Regions from separate parts of the Anaerobacillus sp. QJM3NY_17 genome, predicted to be linked through region 3. Evidence: riboswitches for the same ligand, from Rfam matches in the RefSeq annotation. Region 3 holds a riboswitch; each other region holds the start of a gene.
The links. A riboswitch is a leader RNA that binds a small molecule or an ion and turns the genes downstream of it on or off. The one in region 3 is predicted to bind cobalamin.

Region 1 (5,554 bases), 1.3 Mb from region 3:
GGCGTTTCTGACACCATTCGTTTGGACCCTTTCCTTAAGGGACTGCCATTTTTCACTAACGTAACCTCGTTGATTAAAGTACTCCCCATTTTGCCAATCAGAGCCTTCAAAGAGAGAGTAGCTTCCTTTTTCAACGGCAAGCTCATGACTTGCCTGTATCGTTAAATAATTGATTGTTTCATATAGTTCGTCCGCATAGTCTGCCGCTTCATGACTTTCCCAGACAATCTCTTTTTTCGCAAGGAGGTGATGCCAACCAAACGTTCCAAGACCAATGCTTCTATACTTCTCATTCGTTAACTGGGCTTGAGGCACTTCGATCGTATTAATATCGATCACGTTATCCAGCATTCTTACTTGAATTGGAATTAATCGCTCTAGTGCATTAGCTGTAACCGCACGCCCAAGATTAATACTTGATAGATTACAAACGACATAGTCACCAGGCGTTTTCGTAATGATAATCTTACCGTCTTTCGTGAATTCCTCTTCAACGGTCGTTGCACTCATATTTTGCATAATTTCCGTACAAAGATTGGAAGCATAGATCATACCAGCATGCTTATTCGGATTCGCTCGATTCACCGTATCTCGATAGAACATATAAGGCGTCCCAGTTTCCAATTGTGATTTCATGACTCGCTTCATAATCTCAATAGCCGGCACGGTTTTTCTTGAAAGCTCAGGATGGTTCACACATTGCCTATATTTCATACGAAACTCTCCTGATCCTTTTTCTTTGTCATACACATCTTCTAGTGAAAAGCCCATCACCTGGCGTACTTCATGAGGATCAAATAAATGCCAGTCTCCACGGTCTTCCACTGCTTCCATAAAGATATCTGGAATACAAAGACCCGTGAAAAGATCATGTGTCCTCATTCGTTCGTCTCCGTTATTAAGCTTGGCATCAAGAAATTCGAAAACATCCTTATGCCAGACATCAAGATAAACAGCAACAGCACCTTGACGCTGTCCTAGCTGGTCTACGCTCACAGCTGTATTGTTTAATTGCTTCATCCACGGTAAAACCCCAGATGAATTTCCTTTAAACCCTTTAATATCACTACCACGAGAACGAATTTTCCCGAGATATGCTCCAATTCCTCCACCATTTTTCGAAACGGTCGCTACATCTGTATTGCTGTCATAGATTCCTCTAAGACTGTCATCCACCGTATCGATAAAGCATGAGCTTAGCTGTCCATAGCTTTTTCCTGCATTTGAAAGAGTAGGCGTTGCTACTGTCATATATAAATTAGATAGCGCCCAATACGCTTCTTCAATTAGATTTAATCTCTTATCTTTTGGTTCATTTACCATGAGCGTCATAGCAATGACTAGAAAGCGCTCTTGAGGTAATTCATACACATTCTTATCATGATCTGTAGCTAGATAGCGGTCTGCGAGCGTTCGTAGTCCGATGTATGTAAACAAACGATCTCTTGATGGCTCGATTAACTTAGCAACTTGCCCTACTTCATTCTTGGAATAAGACTGAAGGAGTGCCTTGTTATAAATCCCTTCATCTGTCAGCTGTTGAAGAAGGCGATAGAAGCTTCCCCCACCATATACCTCTTTCTCAGAACGATGTGAAAGAGATTTACGATAGAGCGAATGAAGATGAAAAGCTGCTGCCACATAAGTCCAGTCAGGTTCTGTTGCGCTGATTCGTTCAAGGGCATTTAAAACTAGAATGTTACCAACCTCTTCTTGCGTTGATTCTTCTGAAATACCATCAATTGTTTTTTCAATAAAACTCTCACTAGCAAGTGACGGGTACTCATCTAGGAGCGTTCTTACTTCCTCCATCATTTTTGTTACTGTCATTTCTGCTACAGTACTCATATACCTCTCTCCTTTATCCATCCAAAATAAAAAGCTCACTCTCGGAAGAGTGAGCCTGGAGAAAACGACAACGTATAAATGGACATACTCGTACATTTACCCTGCCATTTCTCACCCTCAACCCCCGAAGAATAGAAACGTTTTTGACTATACGGCAGGTCTACTGGCTTGTGCTTCTTCCTTGGCAAGCCTTCCCGGAATTAACTCCAGTGGTTTCTTGCCTCGTCCACACGACAGTTGCGGGGACAGCTCCGGATTCGACCGGATTCCCTATTAAGTCGTTCTACGACACCGTATACTCAATTATTAAATTACGTACATTTTACCCATATATAGTATTCCAAACATTTATATATCACTAAATATTGATAACTCCATCTTACATGATGCTTTAATTTAGCACAAGCTTTATTGTTACATTGACTTAGATTTATTTCAACTCTAAAGACACTCACCTATCACTTTCAACCTGCTCATGCATATATTGTTGATACCTAAAAAAGTTTCCTGAAGGAAAGAAAGGTGAGTATGATGAAAAGATCATCTTCGGTTAATTTTAAGAAATTGGCTGGCTATACACAACTCTGTCAGAAATTCGGTATTTTGAGTGAACAAGAAAGCAAAGAAATTCTACAAAAGTTAAGTGAGCATAAAACATAAAGTTCTAACTACGATTGAAAAGGAATCGAGATCACGATCCTTCCTCCCTTTTTATTGTCTTCGGCGTAAATGTTACCATTATGCTTTTCTACTATTGTTTTCGTAATCGATAGACCAATGCCAGAACCTGACTTGTCACCTGTATAAAATCGTTCAAAAACGCGCTCTGGATTCTCGCCAAAGCCTTTACCATCATCTTCAACCTCAATATAAACTTGACGATTATCTTGGTGGACATGTACTTCTATAACGGATGAAGCGAATCGAAGGGCATTACCGAAAATATTCATAAAAGCTTGCTTCATTTTATCACTGTCCATCTTAAGGTCTATGGTATGATCAATGTCATACCTTACCTCTATTTGCCGTTGATGTGCAAGTGGTTTTACCACAGTGATGACTTCCATCAACACGTGATGAAGATCGACTACTTCATAAGTAAAAGATTCATCTACTGTTTCTAACCTAGTTAAATAAGAAATGTCCTGCACGATCTTTTTTAAACGCTGCGTTTCTTTCACGATCACTTCAAGACTATACTCGACGTCCTGTCCTACGATTACTTCATCTAGAATCCCTTCCGCATTCCCTTGAATGGCCATTAGAGGTGTTTTTAATTCATGAGACGCATTTTGAAGGAATTCCTTCTGATCAAAATCATTTTTTCGAAGTTGCTCCGTTAGTTCTTGAAATGTCTTAGCAAGTTCATTGATTTCATCCTTTGTTTTAAGCGTCAACGGGGGTTGTTCCTTGCGCATCGTAAATTCCCTCATGTGATTGGCAAGTAATCGAGTTGGCCCCGCTATTCCTTTCTGCATAATAGCAGCAAGGAGCACGGCAACAGCAGCAGATACTAAAAGACTAACAGCCTGTGATTGCTGAATAATCCGATTGAAACCTTCAAGACTTTCTACCTTCGTAAATAGCACAATACTGCCAACTTGCTCTCGTGAAAGACTAATTGGCACTTCCTCTGTAACATATAATTTTCCTTTGTTTTCTTCATAATCAATTCGAACCACTTCATCGACATTCGAATAAATTGCCTTCTCGTTTGCATTATAAATTATAAATTGAGATGAGATTAAATTGCCTGCCATTTCAATTCTTCTGCGATCAAGTAACCCATTAGGTGGATTTTCGCCCTTCCACTGTCGATCTTCGAGCATCTGACTAATTTGCAATCCCTCTTTTTGCAGCTGTTCTCTCGTTTCGCGCACAAGATATTCTTGAAATAAATATTGAAATGAAATAGTAGTAATAAGCAGAATAACAACAATAAGAACGATATAACTAAGAAACAATTTGGTACCGATATTAAACTTCTTCATCGATTTTATAGCCGTACCCCCAAACTGTTGCAATCTTCGCTTGCGCATTTGCATCTGACATCTTTTTACGTAGCCTTTTCACAAGGTCATCAATAATCCTACCATCACCTACATATTGATAACCCCAAATGGCTTCAATTAATCTCTCTCTTGTAAACGGTTGTCCTGGATGTTGGAGGAGATAGGCGAGCACATCGTACTCTTTCGGCGTTAAAGGCATTTCTTCCTCATTCACTAATAACAGTCGTTTTTTCTTATTTAAACGTACGTTCTGAACAGTAATTTCTTGTGAAGAATGGTTTTTCTCTAGGCGATTCATCCGTTTGAATAGATTCTTAATACGCACAACAAGTTCTCTAGGGCTAAAAGGTTTCGTTAAGTAATCATCAGCGCCAAGTTCAAGGCCTAGTATCCGATCAAGCTCTTCATCTCTTGCGGAAACAACGATAACGGGAATGTAAGAATACTTTCTTAACCGTCGAAGGAGTTCAAGTCCATCAACATTTGGCATCATAATATCTAATACTAATAAATCGGGTTCAATTGTCTCTAGAGCACTTAACACTTCTGCCCCATCTGTAAAGGTTGAGACAATAAACCCTTCTTTTTTTAAATACTTCTCTAAAATATCACGTATATTTTGTTCATCATCTATCACAAAAACGTGCTCCATCTCTCTCAACTCCGTTCCCTTTTCACATCTTAGACGAAATGTGCTTTTCATACTCTTTATATTATCCTAGCCTTATCTGACAGTAAATCAGCCGCATGTCTTCAAAACATACGAAAGAGATAGGGGGCCCCTATCTCTCGCTAAGATTAGCTAAGTTTTTCAATCAGCTGATCAAGTATATCATTTTTTTGTTTCACAATTTCTTGAGCCTGCTCTCGCTTGGCTTCCATCTCTTCGCGCATTTCTTCTCTTGCGGCTTTCTCTTCGTCGGTTAACTCTGGACGCTCTCCACTTTCTTCAAGTTCCTGCTTCTTAGACTCTCTCTCTTCATGAGCAGCCTGTGCTTCATCATGCATCGCATCAAGCTGTGAGTTTAGATCAGCAAGCTCTTTCTGAAGCTCATCGACACCTTCAACACTAGAAGCATCCTGATCAAGCAAAAGGTCGATTAATTGATCTTTTTTCTCAGCAGTTGCCATTTTCAGTTCGCGATCTAGAGAGCGGTCTTCGAAGTGACCTCTTTTCCCATGATGTCCTCTAGTACCTGCCATCTCCTGGGTTTGCCCTACTGTTTGCTCTTCTATTTCAGTTGACTCGTCATCTGCCGCATTAACATTTGCTCCAGCTATCCCCCCAGCTAAAACCATAGAGGCAACACCAATCATCCATTTGTTCATCTTCATCAATCTCCCTTCATAGGTATGTTCTTACAATACCTATTATGGACAACAACTTACGAAGAAATTTGTAAGAATGATGTGAAAATGATGTGAGTTTGCTCTATCTCTTTTTTAATTGGTCGATCACTTTAGCATCCAAACTACGTACATGCAAATCACGCTGTGGAAACGGTATCTCAACGTTGTGATCTGCAAGAATTCGGTTAATGCGGAAGTTTAAATTACTCTTCGTTTCTACCGCTGCTTTTGGTGACGAGATCCAAATGAATAGTTGAAAATCAAGTGATGAATCACCAAAACCAAGGAAATTCACAAAAGGAGGAGGAGTCTCAAGCACATACATGGAATTCTCTTTTTCTTCC
Region 2 (5,554 bases), 720 kb from region 3:
ACGCGCTTTGGTACGTGCCGATTTTGAAATGGGTATCGAATCACTATCACACGCTACGCGAAATTGCCGCGGATCGGTTTGCGATGAAAGAAGCAAATATGCTGGATCTTAGTAGCGCGTTATTAAAACTATTAAAAAGCGATCACCGACAGCGTCATGCGTTTGCCGTATCTTTCGCGGAAACGTCTGTGAACGATCGCATACAACATATTCTTGCGCCAGAAAAAGAAGTGCATGTAACGCTGCCTGTTGGTACAGTCCTTTACTCACTTTATATTGTGTTAGGGTTATCCATCATGTTTATGGTGGCAACACCCTAATTCTTTTCGGAAACAAACACTACATCGTGTAGTGTTAAAATTAGGAGGGAGTTAATTTATGAATTTATCACAAAACGTTGCTCTTGTCGTATTACGAATCGTACTCGGTCTCATTTTTACGGTTCACGGTCTTGATAAATTTGCTGGAGGGATTGGAAATACCGCTGGATTTTTCGAGAGTATTGGCATTTTGGGTGGTTTAGCGTATGTCGTTGCAACGTTTGAACTAGTCGGAGGTCTTCTTATGATCGTAGGACTAGGCACACGCATTGTTTCTTTGCTTTTCATGATCGTCATGCTAGGAGCGATCTTTACGGTTAAACTAACGACAGGATTTATCGGAGGGTATGAATTGGATCTTGCTCTTCTCGGTATGTCAGTCGCTGTTTTGATTAGCGGAGGCGGAACCATTTCCGTTGATTACAAATACTTTTCGAAACAATCATAGGAGGAAGAATCATGGCAAATTCAAATAAGAATAATAAGAAGAAGAAGCAACCGAACAAACAAGCGAAAGCTCAGCATCAGAAAAAATCGAAAGCGTGGATCTACTGGTTAGTGGCCGCTGTCGCTGCAGTTATCGTAATCGTGATCGTCGTTTCAAGCGGCTCGAGTTCTGATGGTTCAGAGGAAAAAGCGATGGAGCAACCATTTCTCGGTGATGAAAATGCGCAGGTAGAAGTGATTGAATTTGGAGATTACAAATGCCCTTACTGTAAAGCATTCGAACAGTCCTTTTTCCCGCAAATTGATCAAGAGTTAATTCAAACAGGGGAAATCAAATTCTCGTTTATCAACTATCCATTTATTAATGTTGATTCTGATCGATCAGCTGAATTTGCTAAAGTGGTGTACCAGGAGCTTGGGAATGACGTGTTCTGGGAATTCCATTCATTAATGTATGAAAAGCAAACAGAAGGCACGGAACAGCAGGACATTTACACCGAAGATTATCTTGTCGACACGTTAAAAGAAGTGACTGATGAAGAAAAAGCACAACAGGTACTGGCAGCTTTTAAAGATGGCGAAGGAGAAGCGGCGATCGACTACGACTTATCGAAAGCTCGTGATCTCGACGTTACTGGCACACCAGCTCTCTTTGTGAACGGCGAGCCGTTTGAAGGACAAACAATTGATGACCTGAAGAAAATGGTAGAAGAAGCGAAGGAAGAGTAAAGGAATTACCATCATTGTCCACCGTGGGTGGACAATGATGGTTTTTTGTTTGTGAAGGGGGTCAGGCGCGAGCCTGACCCCCTCAAAACACAACTGTTCCCCCCACTCCCGCAATCATGTATAATAAACCTGTTACCAATTACATAGTGATCGATTCAGGTGTCTTTTCAATGAAGACTTAATAGGGAAGCTGGTGCAATTCCAGCGCGGTCCCGCCACTGTAAATGGTCGCCTGCTGCAGAATCCACTGTTCGTAACAGCGAATGGGAAGGAGCAGCATGCGATAACCATGAGCCAGGAGACCTGCCTGAGTCTAGCGCGAACAGCCTACGAGGATAGGGATGTGCGAACGGATTCAGGTGCTGCCTTTGGCACACCGTTACTTCCATTCGACCATCTCCATGCCCTCGTGCGTGGGGATTTTTTAGTTTAGAGACATCAGAAAACAGGAGGAGAAACACACATGAAAAAGCTTTATTCACTACTCGTTTTACTTTTTCTCGTTACAGGAATCATCGCAGGTTGCGGAGCGAGTGAAGAGAACAGCGCGACAAATGAAGGAAATGCGAATACAGAGCAAGCTGAACAGTCAGAAGATAGCGCTTTCCCAGTAACGATAACGGATGCATTGGACCAGGATGTTACGATCGAAAAAGATCCTGAAAAAATTGTCTCCTTAATCCCGAGTAACACTGAGATCCTTTTCGACCTGGGAGCAGGGGAAGAAGTCGTTGGCGTATCTGACTTCGCCAACTATCCGGAAGAAACGGCTGATATCGAAAAAATCGGCGGCATGGAATTTAACGTGGAGAAAATCATTTCTCTAAAGCCTGATCTCGTACTTGCACACGGCTCAAGCGCACATAACTCAGAAGCAGGTCTACAGCAGCTTCGTGATGCTGGAATCACCGTACTCGTTGTGAACGATGCGAAAAGCTTCGATGAAGTGTACGCTTCCATCGAAATGATCGGACAAGCAACTGGTGAAACGGAAGAAGCGGAAACAACGATCGATGAAATGAAGCAAGATCTTGAAGACATTCAAGCAAAAGCAGAAAGCATTAGTGAAGAAGATCAGAAAAATGTCTTCGTCGAAGTTGCCCCTGCGCCTGAAATCTACTCTCCAGGGAAGAATACGTTTATGGATGACATGCTAACGATGATTCACGCGAAGAACGTGACGCACGATCAGGAAGGCTGGAACCAGGTGGATCAGGAAGCGATTATCGAAGCGAATCCTGACGTGATCATCACAACGTACGGCTACTATACAGAGAAGCCAGTTGAACAAGTGTTAAGCCGCGACGGCTGGCAGGACGTAACGGCTGTCAAAGAAGAGCAGGTTGTTGACGTACACTCTGACCTCGTTACGCGCTCTGGCCCTCGTCTTACTGAAGGAGTAGAGGAACTTGCAAAAGCGGTTTACCCGGATGTTTTTGCTGAATAAACGGTTCATTGCCTATCCGATTGCGATAGCACTCTTAATTGGTGCCATGCTCCTTGGCATTTCAATCGGTACTGTTTCAGTTCCAGTGCTTACCATTCTAAAATTAATCGGAAGCGAAGTTTTGCACCTTCCATTCATAGGCAAAACCGATCCAATGTTTACAACAATTGTGATGGATATTCGCTTGCCGCGCGTCATTTTGGCAGGTCTTGTGGGGGCGTCTCTTGCGATAGCAGGGGCCGCCTTTCAAGGTCTTTTGCGTAATCCACTAGCGGATCCGTACGTGCTCGGCGTTTCATCCGGAGCATCAGTTGGAGCGGTACTCGTGCTGTTTTTCAACCTGTCCATTCCGTTTGTCGGCATGTTCACCCTACCAGTTATGAGCATCGCTGCATCGATTCTCACGATTTTTCTCGTGCTCTTTTTCGCACGACAAATAGAGCGATCGATGCGCGTGGAGACGATCATCCTAACAGGAATTGTGTTTAGCTCATTTCTTGGCTCACTTCTGTCACTTATGATCGCTTTAACTGGAGAGGAGCTTCGTCAAATTATCGGCTGGCTCCTTGGAAGCGTGTCGATGCGAGGATGGGAATATATCGGAATTATTCTTCCCTTTTTCATCATCGGCTCAGGGATCCTGCTCTTTAGCAGCAGGGAGCTGAACGCAATGTCGTTTGGTGAAGAACGCGCTCAGCATATCGGCGTGAACGTCGCGAAACGAAAGCTTTGGATTCTCATCGGCGGCTCGATTTTAACAGGGGCAGCTGTTGCGGTTTCAGGAACGATTGGTTTCGTTGGCCTTGTGATTCCGCATTTAACGCGCCTTCTATGGGGCCCGGATCACAGGCATTTACTGCCACTATCCATTTTACTTGGAGCTGCTTTTCTGATCATCGCTGATTTGATTTCACGAACGATCATTTCACCAACTGAACTACCGATTGGCGTCATCACATCGCTCATCGGTGCCCCGGTGTTTGCCATTATTTTAATACGAAGACGTAAGGAAAGAAGAGGATAAGCATGCTAAGCGTACATTCTGTTACAGGAGGATACCCCGGTCACGACGTACTTGATGACATTTCGTTTGATGTGAATCAAGGTGAGCTTCTCGGGATCGTTGGACCAAACGGAAGCGGCAAAACGACTATTTTTAAAATGGTTAGCGGCATTCTAAAAGCAAAGTCCGGCTCGATCTTGCTTAAAGATAAGCCGCTCTCAAGCTACTCAGCGAAACAGCTAGCGCGCGTGCTCGCGGTTCTTCCACAGCATGCGGATCAGGCTTTTCCTTATACCGTTAAAGAAACCGTTTCGCTCGGACGCTACGCCCATCAGACGGGATGGTTTCAAATGTGGAGCGAGCATGACGAGGCGGTTGTACAGCGTACAATGGAGCAAACGGGAATCGCCGCCTTCGCGGATAACTACGTGAACGAACTCTCAGGCGGTGAGCGTCAGCGCGTCTTTCTCGCACAGGCGCTTGCGCAGGAACCCGAGATTCTCTTATTAGACGAGCCGACGAACCACCTCGACCTTTCTTATCAAAAAGAACTGCTCGATCTCTTAAAAAAATGGACGCGCGAACAGGGGCTAACAGTGATTTCGATTTTTCACGACTTGAATCTGGCAGGTCTGTACTGTGACCGCCTGCTTCTTCTTGAAAATGGGAAAATCAACATGCACAACAAGCCAAATGACGTCCTAAACGAACAGCGCATTCAATCGGTTTATCGCACAAAAATTGAAAAGCATCCGCATCCGACCGTGCCAAAGCCACAAATGCTGTTATTGCCAGAAAAACAGGCAGAGGATCAAAGCGATCTTACCATTGATGAGCGCTACCTTAAGCGGTCAGATAACATGATCACGCTCACGACACCATTTCCGCTTCGCACGATGTCTTCGGGTGTTGTAGGATCTGGAACTGGCTGGTATCGCACGTTCGTCAACCGCCACGTCCCTAAAAGCTACAGCTGTTCAGATCATAAAGAAGAAATGGCGACGTTTTTAGAGGAGCACGGCATCGATCCGACAGAAACAGTTGGCATGATGACGGCCGTTCGATTAGAGGATGTCTCTTACCGCTTAGTAGAAGATGAAGGCGTTTCGGTATTTGTCGTTGTAACGGCAGGCGTTGGAAACGCCGTCGATGCATCGAAAAGCGCAGAGCACGTATACGAGCCGCTCCCTGGAACGATCAACACGTGGATTTTCGTAAACGGAACGCTCACAGATGAAGCGTTCATCCAAAGCATCATGACCGCAACGGAAGCAAAAGTTAAGGTCATGCACGACCAGCAAGTAAAAGACTCGGTGACAGGCACCATAGCAACAGGTACTTCTACAGACAGCATTCTGGTCGCCGCGACACAGCGTGGACAGCATCAGGCATACGCGGGCACGATTACAACGCTCGGAAAATTGATTAGCCTCGCCGTTTACAACTGTACGACAGAGGCACTTGAAAAGTACCGTACGAGGCTCTCGCTATGATCATGTATCACCTTCTTGCGATTAGCCTCGCTTTTTTTCTAGATCTGCTGATTGGCGATCCACCAAAATGGCCGCATCCAGTGAAGTGGTTTGGCTCACTTATCAGCTTTCTCGA
Region 3 (5,554 bases):
TATCTCCAATCACCTGAAGAGGATGATCTGGACCCACTATCTCTCATCGATGTTACGCTCTCTGAATCTGAGCGAGCCCGTCTGCTATCATTGATGTATGCAGAAGCACCTCACCATAAAACTCTAAGAAACAATGCTTTTCAAGCTCTAATGTATTTAAATAAAACAAGTGAAGCCATTCAATTAATGACAGAACGAAAAGGTGAAATCACCCAAAGTGAATATGACCTTCTTCTAAGTGCATTTCAAGATGAGACTACAAATTTCAAAACCTTTGATTATCCTTCCCTTCAAAGCTGTTTGGAACGTAAAGAAAATCGTCCTTATCTAGATGGTTTACTTCAAGCACTTATCCCTAGGATGCTGCATGAATTTGGATTGGGATACGTCTATAGCTGGGTGAAGCCTTTATTCGAGAAAAACCAAGATCTCTCTATCCTATCAACGCTACAAATAATGGCGGATATTCAAGATGATCCAGATAAGCAATTTCAGCTGGGTAAGCTCTACCATAAACTTAAACAATATGATGAAGCAATTACCTGCTTCGATTGGGAGATGGAGCTGCATCCAACGGACCCAACCCCTGTTCAGTGGTTGACGAAGGTATATCGTGAGATGGGTAAAGTGGAGGAATCGAATACCTATATGTCGATTTATTCTAAAATGCAAAGAGTGTCTCAACAATAGCGCTGGCTTATGCCAGCGCTATTTTTTTAGGCAATATTAATGAGCCAAAAATCGGGAATCAACAGTATAAGCTAACATAGCCTTTTTGTTAAAGTGACATTCAAAATGATCGTCTTCTTTTTATATTACATTTGATAAACATAAGTAGGTTCATATAAACTAAGAAACAACGAACAATGAATACTTCACGGTTGTCAGGAGCGACGTATGGAAAATCAAACGAGTTATGCCTATGACATTATTCAAGTATGCCTTTTGGCTGGAAAGGTAATGCTGCAAAATGGCGGTGAAACTTACCGTGTAGAAGATACGATGACTAGAATTGCGGACGCTTATGGGGCAACGCATTCGAATAGTTACGTAACCCCTACTGGGATTATTTTCTCTTTAGAAGGTCCTGAACCTTCCAAAACACAGTTGATGCGCATTTCAGAGCGCACGACGGATTTAGATAAAGTAACGAAGGTAAATAGTATATCGAGGAGAATTAGCAGCGGTGGTCTTTCGATTAAGGAAGCTTATGAAGAGCTTGACCAATTGGATAAAATGACCGAGCGGTATACATTTCCTAAGCAGTTAGTTGCTGCTGCGATTGCAAGCGGTTGTTTTCTAATTATGTTTCAAGGGGAGTGGGGAGATTTTCTTCCGGCAGTTCTTGCAGGGGGAGGTGGCTTTTATAGTGTTTCACTATTTAACCGCCTTGTACCGATAAAATTCTTCTCAGAGTTCCTTGCTTCATTTGTCATAGGATTACTCGCTGTCCTTTTTGTGTCTACTGGAATCGGTGGGCAACTTGATAAAATTATTATTGGTTCAGTGATGCCACTTGTTCCTGGTCTATTAATCACGAATGCTGTAAGGGATTTAATGGCGGGGCATTTAATATCTGGCCTATCTAAAGGCGCAGAAGCCTTTCTTACCGCATTTGCGATTGGAGCAGGCATTGCCCTTGTTGTATCATTTTTATAGAAAGGGAGGACAATTATGACAATTATTGCTCAGGTTTTGACGAGCTTTGTGGCAAGTGCAGCGTTTGGATTATTATTTAACGCTCCTAAATCCTCCCTTATTAAAGGCGGGTTTGTTGGCATGTGTGGCTGGATGATTTATTACGGAATGGAGGCATCAGGTATTGATGCTGTCATCGCCACTGTAACAGCCTCATTTGTCATCGCTGTTATTAGTCAGGTTTTTGCAAAGGTGTATCGGACACCAGTCATTATATTTAGTGTAGCGGGGATTATTCCGCTTGTTCCAGGTGGTCTGGCTTACGATGCGATGAGGAATTTCGTTCAAAATGATTACAATAGTGCCATTAACCTTGCAGCCAGAGCATTTATGATATCGGGATCCATTGCAGTAGGGTTAGTATTTTCGGAAGTGATCAATCAAATCATTCGGCATTCCACACTCGCAAGGGGTCAGAAATAGGTCTTCATCCTTTTGCAATGTAGGCATTCATTATGATAACGTTTAGTTGGATAACTGTGTCGAACGGTGTCAAATAATGTTAGTATCTGGGGAGGATCAATAATGAAAACCTATCCCCATCTCGGGTTGTTAACAATTCGATTGGTCGTAGGTATGCTTTTTTTTGCTCATGGTTTTTTAAAGTTTTCTGAAGGGATCACGAATACAGTAGCTTTTTTTGAGACGATCGGTATTTCTGGTTTTCTTGCTTATGTTGTGGCTATAGTTGAGTTAACTGGAGGAGTTTTGATGATTTTCGGCTTAGGAACGCGAATTGTCAGCGTACTGTTTTCCATGATTTTATTAGGAGCTCTTCTCTTTGTAAAGCGATCAACTGGAATGCTGGGTGGTTATGAACTAGACATTGCTTTTCTAGCTATGTCAGTGTCTTTATTTCTAGGAGGCGGCGGACCATATAGTCTTTCAACATACCTTAAGAGAAAAGGTTGGTCGTTTAAGATCGATCAGGAGAAAGAAACATAGGATTAAAGAGGAAGTGACTGAATGGCTAAACCAAAAAAGAAGTTAAAACCGGGTGCCAAATGGTTATTATTATTTGCGGGACTCGTTATTCTATTTTTGTTTATTAACTTTCTGTTTCATCCATTTGCAAATACAAAAGGATTTAAATTAGAGTCTCAACCGCACTTGGGTGAGGAAACAGCGCCAGTTGAAATTGTGCAATTTGGTGAGTATAAATGCTCTTCATGTCAATCCTTTAATGAATCTTTGTTTCCAAAAATCCAAGAGGAATTAATTGCGACTGAGAAAGTAAAATTCTACTTTGTTAATTATCCATTCCTCCATAAAGATTCCACAAGGGCTGCTGAATTTGCTGAGGTTGTTTATCAAGAATTAGGTAATGATGTATTTTGGCAATTTCATCATGTTCTGTATGACAAACATAAAAAAGGGTCTGAGACGAAAGATGTTTTAACTGAATCTTTCTTAACGAAAACCCTTAGTGGTCTAGTTAGTGAAGAAGAAACGGACAGAGTAGTTAAAGCCTATAAGAGTGGTGCAGGTGAGAAACGAGTAGAAGCTGACCTTGCTTATGCAAATAAAAAGAATGTTTCAGAAACGCCTACCTTATTTGTAGATGGTAAGCGTTTTGACGGAACGAGTTTATCTGAATTAAAACAAATGGTTGAGGATTCAACCGACGAATAAATAAAGGCGCTGTGAAGGCGTCTTTTTTTTGTTGCATTCTAATTAATTGGTTCCTCAGCCGGCAAAAATCATTAAATAAACGTTTGTTTAAGGTATAAATAGTTAAACAAACGTTTGATTAACGAATGGTATTGACTTTTAGATCCCCGGCATGAAGAATAGAGATGTACAATTGAATAAAATGGAAAAGGTGTACTGATTTCAGTACTTAATAGGGAAATTGGTGAAAATCCAATGCGGTCCCGCCACTGTAAGAAGTAAGGACGGTGCGTTACCCCACTTATCAATGATAGGGAAGGGGCATTTGTTCAACGAAGCTTCAAGCCAGGAGACCTGCCTTTTCTGAAGCACTGGTTGACCTACGGACGATAGGGGGGTGTAACGGAGAAGACTGGGAAAAGTCTATTTGTTATGCATGCTCTTATGTAAAGAGTATGCATTTTTTATTGTTTAGAAAAGGAGAGATGATATGAAAAAGAATGTAAGCGAATCAAGAGTGTATAAGAGTAGCCGTATTTTTCCGCCTGACCTTAACAGTCATGGAACTTTATTTGGGGGGAAACTTCTTGCGGACATGGATATGCTAGCATCAATCGCGGCGACAAGGCATTCTCGTCTAGAATGCGTGACAGTGTCTATGGATACGGTGGAGTTTTTACATCCTATAACGGAAGAGGATTCGATTCATTATGAAGCTTTTGTCATATGGACGGGTAAAAGCTCAATGGAAGTTTTTGTGAAAGTAAACGCCGAACACCTTTTAACGGGTGCCAATCGTATAGCAGCGACGTGTTTTATTACGTTTGTAGCCCTTCTCGACGGTAGACCAATGAAAGTACCTGGAATTCAGCCGGAAACTGAAGGGGAAAAGCAGCTTAACGAACTAGCCCAAAAACGAGCTCAAACAAGATTGGATCGTAAAGAAACAAGCAAGAATCTAGGGGGAATCCTAACGTTGTTATAACCAGAAAAGAGGGCTGGAGTATTCCGGCTCTCTTTTGTTAGTCGTGAGACATTTTATCGTTATATTTTGGTTCATTCCTAAAAGATGGTTGTTTTGTATTTAAAACCACATTTAGCTGATTGGAGAGGGAATCACCCCTCACTCTTATAGAAACAATATTTACGAGAGAGGCTCCTTTTTAAATCCCCTGGAATCGGAAACTTTTTGTGGAAATCAAGTTAGTAAAAGAGTGTTGAGTGGTATAGGGATGAGAGTGAAATGAATAAAAACAAAGGAGACGGCCAATGTGGATTAGACATGATTTCTTCAAGTATATAACAGGTATTATTCTATTATTAATCTGTTTTTTCTTTTTGACAGAATTAGATTTATTGAAACCGGTGAAAACAATTATAGGTACATTGTTTTATCCAGTACTAATTGCTGGTTTTTTGTATTATGCAATCAAGCCTATTGTTAAGTTATTAAAAAAGATTCCATTTGTATCAGATATTGTCGCGATTTTAATTGTGTTTATAGGGATTGCGGGTATCCTCTATACTGGATTCACTTTTCTAGCAAACCCGATTCAGAGTCAGGTGTCAGAGTTTTCGAAGGAGTTGCCTGAGAAGCTGAAAGAATCAGCAAAAGAAGCTGAGAAAATGATGGAGAAAAATGATATGGGGATGCTTTCTGTAGAAAACCTCCAACAAAAAGCAACGAGCTATTTAGGTAATTTAACGCAAAGCCTCGGTGATCACATTATGCAGGTTGTGAGTGCATTAACAAGTGCTACGACAGTCCTTGTAATCGTACCTTTTGTCTTATTCTATTTTCTTAAAGATGATCATAAATTAAGCCCATTTCTCCTGAGATTTATTCCTAATAAACATCAGAGTGAAGGAGAACAGATCCTTCATAAGGTTGATAAAACTTTATCGGCCTATATTATTGGACAAATTATTGTAGCAATCGTAGACGGTGTCTTAATGTATGTTGGTTATTTAATCATTGGACTACCTTATGCATTAATATTAGGACTATTTGTGATGATCACAGCAGTGGTCCCATTTTTCGGACCAATTATTGGTGTGATACCTGCTCTGGTTGTCGCTTTAACACAAGAACCGATGTTAGCCTTGTATGTGATTATTATTACGATAGTTGTTCAACAGTTAGAAGGAAACCTGGTAGCGCCTGTTGTCTTAGGTAAAAGGTTAAACATACACCCTTTAACCATCATTTTACTACTAATTGTAGCAGCGGCTTTATATGGGTTCA

Region 1: linked by a shared signal. The riboswitch ahead of AC0VYV_RS18190 (ribonucleoside-diphosphate reductase subunit alpha) and the one ahead of AC0VYV_RS02130 (acyl-CoA thioesterase) in region 3 are both predicted to bind cobalamin.
Region 2: linked by a shared signal. The riboswitch ahead of AC0VYV_RS20675 (ABC transporter substrate-binding protein) and the one ahead of AC0VYV_RS02130 (acyl-CoA thioesterase) in region 3 are both predicted to bind cobalamin.

What each region holds. Positions count from the first base shown of each region.
Region 1 covers NZ_CM149685.1:3,506,641-3,512,194, forward strand. Annotated here, with positions in the region: gene AC0VYV_RS18190 (ribonucleoside-diphosphate reductase subunit alpha) at 1-1,848, opposite strand, end outside; cobalamin riboswitch at 1,985-2,159, opposite strand; gene AC0VYV_RS18195 (sensor histidine kinase) at 2,517-3,887, opposite strand; gene AC0VYV_RS18200 (response regulator transcription factor) at 3,826-4,512, opposite strand; gene AC0VYV_RS18205 (hypothetical protein) at 4,659-5,189, opposite strand; gene AC0VYV_RS18210 (mechanosensitive ion channel family protein) at 5,293-5,554, opposite strand, start outside.
Region 2 covers NZ_CM149685.1:4,046,069-4,051,622, reverse strand. Annotated here, with positions in the region: gene AC0VYV_RS20690 (M56 family metallopeptidase) at 1-320, shown strand, start outside; gene AC0VYV_RS20685 (DoxX family protein) at 379-768, shown strand; gene AC0VYV_RS20680 (DsbA family protein) at 780-1,496, shown strand; cobalamin riboswitch at 1,637-1,821, shown strand; gene AC0VYV_RS20675 (ABC transporter substrate-binding protein) at 1,960-2,943, shown strand; gene AC0VYV_RS20670 (FecCD family ABC transporter permease) at 2,927-3,967, shown strand; gene AC0VYV_RS20665 (adenosylcobinamide amidohydrolase) at 3,970-5,439, shown strand; gene cbiB (adenosylcobinamide-phosphate synthase CbiB) at 5,436-5,554, shown strand, end outside.
Region 3 covers NZ_CM149685.1:386,552-392,105, forward strand. Annotated here, with positions in the region: gene AC0VYV_RS02105 (hypothetical protein) at 1-690, shown strand, start outside; gene AC0VYV_RS02110 (threonine/serine exporter family protein) at 898-1,659, shown strand; gene AC0VYV_RS02115 (threonine/serine exporter family protein) at 1,675-2,121, shown strand; gene AC0VYV_RS02120 (DoxX family protein) at 2,224-2,643, shown strand; gene AC0VYV_RS02125 (DsbA family protein) at 2,665-3,330, shown strand; cobalamin riboswitch at 3,502-3,685, shown strand; gene AC0VYV_RS02130 (acyl-CoA thioesterase) at 3,800-4,294, shown strand; gene AC0VYV_RS02135 (AI-2E family transporter) at 4,579-5,554, shown strand, end outside.